Regions from separate parts of the Streptomyces aureoversilis genome, predicted to be linked through region 2. Evidence: riboswitches for the same ligand, from Rfam matches in the RefSeq annotation. Region 2 holds a riboswitch; the other holds the start of a gene.
What was found. A riboswitch is a leader RNA that binds a small molecule or an ion and turns the genes downstream of it on or off. The one in region 2 is predicted to bind S-adenosylmethionine.
Positions count from the first base shown of each region.

Region 1: linked by a shared signal. The riboswitch ahead of thrC (threonine synthase) and the one ahead of ACFPP6_RS17105 (aminotransferase class V-fold PLP-dependent enzyme) in region 2 are both predicted to bind S-adenosylmethionine.

Region 1 covers NZ_JBHSKJ010000006.1:259,700-264,107, reverse strand. The annotation lists gene ACFPP6_RS13205 (alpha,alpha-trehalose-phosphate synthase (UDP-forming)) at 1-997, opposite strand, end outside; gene ACFPP6_RS13200 (glucosyl-3-phosphoglycerate synthase) at 1,039-1,986, opposite strand; SAM riboswitch class I at 2,175-2,318, shown strand; gene thrC (threonine synthase) at 2,312-3,619, shown strand; gene ACFPP6_RS13190 (ubiquitin-like small modifier protein 1) at 3,696-3,971, shown strand; gene ACFPP6_RS13185 (cold-shock protein) at 4,395-4,408, shown strand, end outside.
Region 2 covers NZ_JBHSKJ010000009.1:5,882-10,289, forward strand. The annotation lists gene qcrB (cytochrome bc1 complex cytochrome b subunit) at 1-918, shown strand, start outside; gene trpD (anthranilate phosphoribosyltransferase) at 1,082-2,146, shown strand; SAM riboswitch class IV at 2,236-2,352, shown strand; gene ACFPP6_RS17105 (aminotransferase class V-fold PLP-dependent enzyme) at 2,502-3,863, shown strand; gene ACFPP6_RS17110 (Lrp/AsnC family transcriptional regulator) at 3,978-4,259, opposite strand; gene ACFPP6_RS17115 (rhomboid family intramembrane serine protease) at 4,269-4,408, opposite strand, start outside.

The sequences.
Region 1 (4,408 bases), on a different contig from region 2:
CGCGCCACTGCGGGTGATCCTCCAGCAGCCGCCGGTACGCGTACAGCCCGCGCACGATGTTCTTGGACAGCTCCGTGCGGTCCACGCGCACGATCGCCCTGCGGCCCGGGCCGATCTGCGACCGGAGCGCCGCCATGCGCTCCTCCACGTCCGCCCGGTGCGCCCGCTCGCGCAGGAAGTCCCCGTCGGCGCCGAGGCCGTGCACGCCCAGCCGCGTCGTCCGCCCCTCGAAGCGCACCCCGGCGGCGCGCCCCTCGCCGTCCCGCACGACCTCCGCGCCCAGCACGTCCGCGCAGCACGCGGCGAAGGCCTCGGCCCAGCGCAGGGTCAGGAAGCCGGCCCGGTCGCCGCCGAGCACACCGCGCAGCAACTGCCCGGCCACGTCGTCCGGCAGCATCCGGAAGTAGTCCGGCGGGGCCCACGGGGTGTGCGAGAAGTGGCCGATGCGCAGGTCGGGGCGGCGCGCCCGGAGCAGGCCCGGCACGAGCGCCAGGTGATAGTCCTGGACGAGCACCGCGGCGCCCTGCGCGGCCTCCTCGGCGACGGCGTCCGCGAACGCCGCGTTGTACTCCTCGTAGGCCGCCCACTGCACACGGAAGTCCCGGTCGAAGGAGGGCTCCAGGGGCGTCTGGTAGAGCATGTGGTGCACGAACCACAGCACGGAGTTGGCGATGCCGTTGTACGCGGCGGCGAAGGTGTCCGGCGGGATGTCGAGCATCCGCACCTGATGGCCGCCGGTGTCGCCCGTGGCGAGTCTTCGGCCGGCGGCGCGGGCCGCCTCGCGGTCGCCCTCGCCCAGGGCCGCGCACACCCACACCGCTGCCCCGCCCTCGGCGTCGCGCTGTATCGAGCTGAGCCCGGAGACCAGCCCGCCGCCGCCGCGCCCGGCCACGAGGGTGCCGTCCTCGCTGCGCCGGTACGAGACCGGTCCGCGGTTGGAGGCGACGACGATCGGCGCGGCGGCGATCGATGCGGTGGGCACGTGCTCAGCGACCATGTGGCCAGCCTTGCCACGGGAAGAACCGCTCAAACGTACGCTTACGCGGCGTGCCGCTGTGCGTACTCGGGTATTCCGGCCATCGGCGGCCGCTCCTCCGTGTCCACCGCGTACGTCCGCGGAACGAAGCCCTCCGGGGTTCGTTCGAACTGCGTCAGCGCAGGTCGCACCAGGTGCCCCCGGGCCAGCCGGAGCTGCGCGGTGCGGTAGATGGCGGCGGCCATCCGGCCCAGCGCCCGCCCGTCCTGGTGGCGGTGCTTGCGCACGCCCACGTCCACCTGGGCCAGCGCCCCCAGCCCGACCGTGTGCAGCGCGTCCACCAGAAGGCCCAGCTCCACGCCGTAGCCGACGGGGAACGGCAGCTGCTCCAGCAGGGAACGGCGGGCCGCGTACTCGCCGCCGAGCGGCTGCACGAAACCGGCCAGCTGCGGCCAGTGCAGGTTCAGCAGGGGACGGGCCACGAGCTCGGTCACCCGGCCGCCCTGGCCGACGGCCTCGCCCAGCGGGCGGTCGTACATCGCCTTGACGAAGTGCACGCCCGGGTCGGTCAGCAGCGGGCCCACGATCCCCGACACGAAGTCCGCCGAGAACTCGCGCAGGTCGGCGTCCACGAAGCAGACGATGTCGCCGGTCGTCGCCAGCAGGGAGCGCCACAGCACCTCGCCCTTGCCCGGCAGCGCGGGCAGGCTCGGCAGCACCTCGTCCCGGTGCACCACGCGCGCCCCGGCCGCCGCGGCGACCTCGGCCGTGCGGTCCGTGGAGCCCGAGTCGACCACCACCAGCTCGTCCACCAGCGGCACCGCGGCCGACATCAGCTCGCGGCGGATCGTCGCCACGATGGTGCCGACCGTCGGTTCCTCGTTCAGCGCCGGCAGGACGACGCTCACCGTGGTGCCGGAGTCCCGTTTGGCGGCCAGAAGCACGTCGAGCGGACGATCGGCAGCGGACCAGGACCGCTCGGCCAGCCAGCGCTCCACCTCTTCCAGCACGTGTACGACTCCCTGTCTCACGGACGTTGTGCGACGCGTTCTGTGACGCGTTCTGTGATGCATCTCGCGGTGCGGACGCCCCTCTCAACGGGCCGTCCCTTCCGTTACAGTCTTGAACAACGCGGACCGCCGTCCTATGTCGGGGGTCGTCGCGTGCACAAACGCCTGGGCCACGCCCAGTGCCATACCGCTCATCCAGAGGGGCAGAGGGACACGGCCCGTTGAAGCCCCGGCAACCCTCCAGCCGGTCTCACCGTTCACGCGGCGAGGCTCCCGGCGGGGAAGGTGCCAATTCCGTCTCGTGGCGACGTACGCCGCGAGGAAGATGAGGAGAAAGGGCCTCGCCTCCATGGCTGTGCAGTCTGTTGAACCCTCTACCACTTCTGTGGACCTCGGACCCGCCGCGGCACTCTCCTGCCGCGAGTGCGGAGAGCGCTTCGACCTCGGTCCCATCTTCGCCTGCGCCCTGTGCTTCGGCCCCCTCGAAGTCGCCTACGAGCTGCCGGCCGGCGACCCCGAGGCCTTGCGCAAGCGCATCGAGGGCGGCCCCGCGAACATCTGGCGCTACGCCCCCCTGCTGCCCGTCCCCGCCGACGTCGCGGGCAAGCCCAGCCTCAACCCCGGCCTCACCAAGCTCGTCAAGGCGGACAACCTCGCCCGCGAGCTGGGTGTGACGGGCGGCCTGTACGTCAAGGACGACTCCGGCAACCCGACGCACTCCTTCAAGGACCGGGTCGTCGCGATCGCGGTCGAGGCCGCCCGCGCCTTCGGCTTCACGACGCTGTCGTGCTCCTCGACCGGGAACCTGGCGGGTGCGGTCGGGGCCGCGGCCGCCCGGGCCGGGTTCAAGTCGTGCGTCTTCATCCCGCACGACCTGGAGGCCGGGAAGGTCGTCATGGCCGCGGTCTACGGCGGCGACCTCGTCGGCATCGAGGGCACGTACGACGACGTCAACCGCTTCTGCAGCGAACTGATCGGCGACCCGCTGGGGGAGGGCTGGGGCTTCGTCAACGTCAACCTCCGGCCGTACTACGGCGAAGGGTCCAAGACGCTCGCCTACGAGATCTGCGAGCAGCTGGGCTGGCGGCTGCCGGACCAGATCGTCGTGCCGATCGCCTCGGGCTCGCAGCTCACGAAGATCGACAAGGGGCTGAAGGAGCTCGTCGCGCTGGGGCTCGTCGAGGACCGCCCGTACAAGATCTTCGGAGCGCAGGCGGAGGGCTGCTCGCCGGTCGCCCGCGCGTTCAAGGACGGGCACGACGTGGTGCGGCCGGTGAAGCCGGACACGATCGCGAAGTCCCTCGCCATCGGCAACCCGGCCGACGGGCCGTACGTGCTGGACATCGCGCGGCGGACGGGCGGGGCGGTGGAGGACGTGAGCGATCCGGAGATCGTCGATGCGATTCGGCTGCTCGCCCGGACCGAGGGGATTTTTGCCGAGACGGCGGGTGGGGTGACGGTCGGCGTGACGCGGAAGCTGATCGAGAGCGGGCTGCTGGACCCGTCGCTCACGACCGTCGTGCTCAATACGGGCGACGGGCTGAAGACCCTCGACGCCGTTGCGGCCGGGCCCACGGCGACGATCCGGCCGTCGTTGGAAGCGTTCCGCGCCGCTGGTCTTGCTGCCGTCTGACATCTGCGGGCCGGTTGTGCCCACCCGTTCCGCCCCTACGGAACGACTGCCCACAACCTCTCTGGAAGGTTTTCCCATGAGCGTTACTGTTCGCATCCCCACCATCCTCCGCACCTACACCGGCGGGAAGGCCGAGGTCTCCGCCGAAGGTGCGACCCTTGCCGATGTCCTCCGGTCCCTGGAGGAGAACCACACCGGCATCGCCGCCCGCGTGCTCGACGACGCCGGCAAGTTGCGGCGGTTCGTGAACGTCTACGTCAACGACGACGACGTCCGCTTCGAGCAGGGGCTGCAGACGCCCACCCCCGACGGCTCCGCCGTCTCCGTCATCCCGGCCGTCGCGGGCGGCTGAGGTTTCACAGGGTTCTTCCGTTATTGCCGCACGACGTCCCCGGAATCGCCCCGTCCGTAAAGCGGACGGGGCGATTCCGCCTGTTGAGCGCGATACAGTTGAGGCGATCCCCGCCCGGCGTCAGTGCCGAACGCATATGAGAACCCGTCAAGTTGTGCGCGAAGTGTGTGCACGAAATGCCGGGTTGGTTGCGTTATACCCGGCCCGACTTGCCCTGAAATACCCGGAGTTCAGCCGATTTTCTCGATCGGCCATGCCCGGAATTCTCGTCCGAGTGACCTGTTGCAGACGGCATCCGTGCAGATACATTCAGCCGCGGTCGACGCGTTCCGGCGCACACCCACTGGGCTGCCAGGGGGTGAGGTCTGACCCGGGTCCGCGAAGTGCGGTCCTGCGCAAGGGCCAGTAATAGGGGAGTTAGGCATGGCTCAGGGCAC
Region 2 (4,408 bases):
CACAAGCACACGCAGTTCCCCGGCCCGGGCCGGACCAACAAGAACGTCGTCGGCCTCCCGCTGATGCCGGTCTACATGGCCAAGGCCGGTGGCTTCTTCTTCCTGGTCTTCGGCATCATCGCGGCCATCGCGGCGATCGCCTCGATCAACCCGATCTGGGCCATCGGCCCGTACCGCCCGGACCAGGTGTCCACCGGCGCCCAGCCCGACTGGTACATGGGCTTCGCCGAGGGTCTGATCCGTGTCATGCCGGGCTGGGAGATCAACCTGTGGGGCCACACGCTCGTCCTGGGCGTGTTCATCCCGCTGGTCATCTTCCCGCTGGTGCTCGGTGCGATCGCGGTCTGGCCGTTCATCGAGTCCTGGGTCACCGGTGACAAGCGCGAGCACCACCTGCTGGACCGCCCGCGCAACGCCCCGACGCGCACCGCGTTCGGTGCCGCCTGGATCGCCGCGTACTTCGTGATGCTGGTCGGTGGTGGAAACGACCTGTGGGCCACCCACTTCCACCTGTCGATCAACGCCATCACCTGGTTCGTCCGCATCGGCTTCTTCGTGATCCCGGTCCTGGTGTTCATCGCCACCCGCCGGATCTGCATGGGCCTGCAGCGCCGCGACCGGGACAAGGTGCTGCACGGACGCGAGTCCGGCATCATCAAGCGCCTGCCGCACGGTGAGTTCGTCGAGGTCCACGAGCCGCTCTCGCAGGAGCAGATGCACACCCTCACGGCGCACCACCAGCCGCAGCCGCTGGAGCTGGAGCCGGAGTACGACGAGAACGGCGTGGCCCGCAAGGCCGGCGCCGGGCAGCGCCTCCGGGTGAAGCTCTCGAAGGGCTTCTACGGCGAGGGGACCCAGATCCCCAAGGCCACCGTGGAGGAGTACGAGGAGATCACGAGCGGCCACGGCCACCACTGATCCCCCGGATCGCCTCCGATCCACCCTGATCGCTGATCGCCACAGCGAGAGCCCCGTCCAGCGCATGGACGGGGCTCTTCGCTGTCTCCGGGGGTGGATAGGCTGGGCGGGCAGACCCCGGGACGAACCCGGCTCTCCGGACCGACCACCAGGAGCGTGGACCATGAACGTTGTGACCCCGGCAGGCGGCGACAGCGCGGTGGCTCCCTCCTGGCCGGGCCTCCTGGACGCCCTGCTCGCCGGCCGTGACCTCACCGCCGACGACGCCGCCTGGGCCATGGACCGGATCATGCGCGGCGAGGCCACCGACGCGCAGATCGCGGGCTTCCTGGTCGCCCTGCGCGCCAAGGGCGAGACGGTCGCCGAGATCTCCGGCCTGGTGCGCACGATGTACGAGCACGCCCGGCTGATCGAGGTGCCCGGCCCCTGCGTGGACATCGTCGGCACCGGCGGCGACGGCGCCAAGACCGTCAACATCTCCACCATGTCCTCGATCGTCGTCGCCGGCACCGGCGTGAAGGTCGTCAAGCACGGCAACCGGGCGGCGTCCTCGGCCAGCGGCGCCTCGGACGTACTGGAGAAGCTGGGCGTGAACCTCGACCTCAGCCCGAAGCGGGTGGCCGAGGTGGCCGAGGAGGCCGGCATCACCCTCTGCTTCGCGGTGAAGTTCCACCCGGCCCTGCGGCACGTGGCCGCGGCCCGGCGCGAGCTCGGCATCCGGACCACCTTCAACGTGCTCGGCCCGCTGACCAACCCCGCGAAGGTACGGGCCCAGGCCACGGGCGTCGCAGACGCCCGGATGGCCCCGATCCTCGCCGGGGTGCTCGCCGAGCGCGGCTCCTCGGCGCTGGTCTTCCGCGGCGACGACGGCCTCGACGAGCTGACCACGACCGCCACGTCGCGGGTGTGGGTGGTCTCCGGCGGGCGGGTCCGCGAGGAGTCCTTCGACCCGCGGGACGTGGGGATCGGCCTGGTGCCGGTGGAGGCGCTGCGGGGGGCCGACGCGTCGTACAACGCGGATGTCGCGCGGCGTCTGCTCGCGGGCGAGACGGGCCCGGTGCGGGACGCCGTGCTCCTCAACTCCGCCGCGGCGCTGGTGGCGTTGGCGCCCACGCAGGAGCCGCTGGCGGAGCAGATCCGGGGCGGGCTGGTCCGGGCCGCGGAGTCCATCGACTCCGGGGCGGCCCGGCGGGTGCTGGAGCGGTGGGCTCTGGCGAGCAACGCGTAGCGCCGTGAAGCCGTAGTGCCGTGAAGGGGCGTCCGTGATACGGACGCCCCTTCACGGTCGGCGATCAGTTGTGCCATACTCTCGGCCAAGGTCACGAGTGACAGCGACACGGCCCCGGCCCGCTGTCCGGCAACCCTCCTTCCGTGGCGGGGTGCCCCGGGTGATGACCAGGTCGCAGGCAGCGAGGTCTGCGGCAAGCGCGGGTCCCTCGCCAGGGATCCTGGTTGTCGAGGGAGTTCCTTCCGTGGTTCAGCGAATGCGTTAGGGCTCGAAGAGCCCCTTTTCCCGCACCCTCCTTCCCTTTCCCGCGCCCGTCGCGCGGTGGAATTCGCCTGCCTTTTTACGGGAGTTCGCCATGTCTGTCCCCACCCTTGCCTCCGACCGGTCCGTTTGCACCCCTCTGCCCGTTCTCGGGTGTGATGTCCGGGTCCCGCTGGTGACCGGCGGAGAGGTGACCTACGCGGCGCTGGACTACGCGGCCAGCGCCCCCGCCCTGCAGCGGGTGTGGGACGACGTGGCGGCGTACGCGCCCTACTACGGCAGCGTGCACCGCGGCGCGGGCTACCTCTCCCGGCTGTCGACGGAGCTCTTCGAGAACAGCCGGGCGGACGTCGCCGCGTTCCTCGGCTGCCGGGACGGCGACCAGGTGCTCTTCACCCGCTCGACCACCGACTCGCTCAACCTGCTCGCGGCCGTACTCCCCGCCGGGACGCGGGTGTTCGTCTTCGAGACCGAGCACCACGCGGCGCTGCTGCCCTGGGAGCGGCGCGCGGACGTCGAGGTGACCTACCTCGACGCGCCCCGCACCCCCGGGCAGGCGGTCGACACGCTCGAGCAGGCGCTCGCGGCCCGCGAGCCCTACGGTCCCGCGCTCGTGTGCGTGACCGGTGCGTCCAACGTGACCGGCGAGCTGTGGCCCGTACGGGAGCTGGCCGCCGCGGCGCACGCCCACGGCGCGCGGATCGTCGTGGACGCGGCCCAGCTCGTCCCCCATCAGCGGGTGGACATCGCGGAACTGGACGCCGACTGGGTCGCCTTCTCCGGGCACAAGCTCTACGCGCCCTTCGGCGCCGGCGTACTGGCGGGGCGGGCGGACTGGCTCCGGGACGCCGAGCCCTACCTGGCGGGCGGGGGCGCGAGCCGGCGCGTCGCGCGGGGCGCCTCCGGCGAGGTGGAGGTCGACTGGCACGAGGGCGTCGCCCGGCACGAGGCCGGCTCGCCCAACGTCATCGGGGCCTACGCCATCGCGTCCGCGTGCAAGGCGCTCACCGAGGCGGGCTTCGACCGGCTCGCGGAGCGGGAGCGGCAGCTGATCACCGCGGTGCGGGAGGGGCTGGCGGCGGTGCCGGGGGTACGGGTGCTCTCGCTCTTCGGGCCCGGCGCCCCGAGCGTGGGCGTCCTGTCCTTCACCGTCGACGGCTGGAACAGCTCGCACTTCGCGGCGGCGCTCTCCGCGGAGTACGGGATCGGCGTCCGCGACGGCCTCTTCTGCGCGCACCCGCTGGTCCGGACGCTGGTGGGCGCGGACTCCACCGCCGAGGGGGAGTGCGGTGCGCCCGACGAGGGCGCGCCCCTGAACGCGATCCGCGTCAGCTTCGGCGCCGGCACGCCGGACGAGCACGTGGAGCGCTTCGTGACGGCGGTGGGCGAACTCGTCCGCCATGGAGCGAAGTGGTCCTACCGGACCGAGGGCGGGCGCTGCGTTCCGGTCGCCTGACGGCGGGACGTTTGATCGCAGGTTGCGCCGGTTCCGGCACCGCCGATCAGCCACGACGACGGTGGTGACCGGCGGTGCCGAGCGGGCGCAATCCGTGGTTTCTGCGACGTGCCGTCAGGCATCCAGGCCGATCGCGAACGCCGCCTCCAGGTCGTGCTGGGAGTACGTGCGGAACGCGATGTGCGTCTCCGTCGAGGCGACGCCCGGGACCTTGCTGATCCTGCCCGGGATGACGTCCGCGAGGTCGTCGTGCCGGGCCACCCGCACCATGGCGATCAGATCGTGCGCACCCGTCACCGAGTACACCTCGCTCACGCCCTCGATCGCGGCGATCTGCTCGGCGATCTCGGGGATCCGGTCGACGTCGGTCTTGATCAGCACGATCGAAGTGATCACTGCGGGCTCCTATCGGGGGTCGGGGGGCAGCCCCGCCTTCACTCTAGTCGCACGTCCATACCTCGCCCACGCGTACAGGAAGCCCAGCGCGAAGCCCACGACGTGGGCGAGGTAGGCGACGCCGGGGCGGTCGCCGGCCGCGCGGGCGG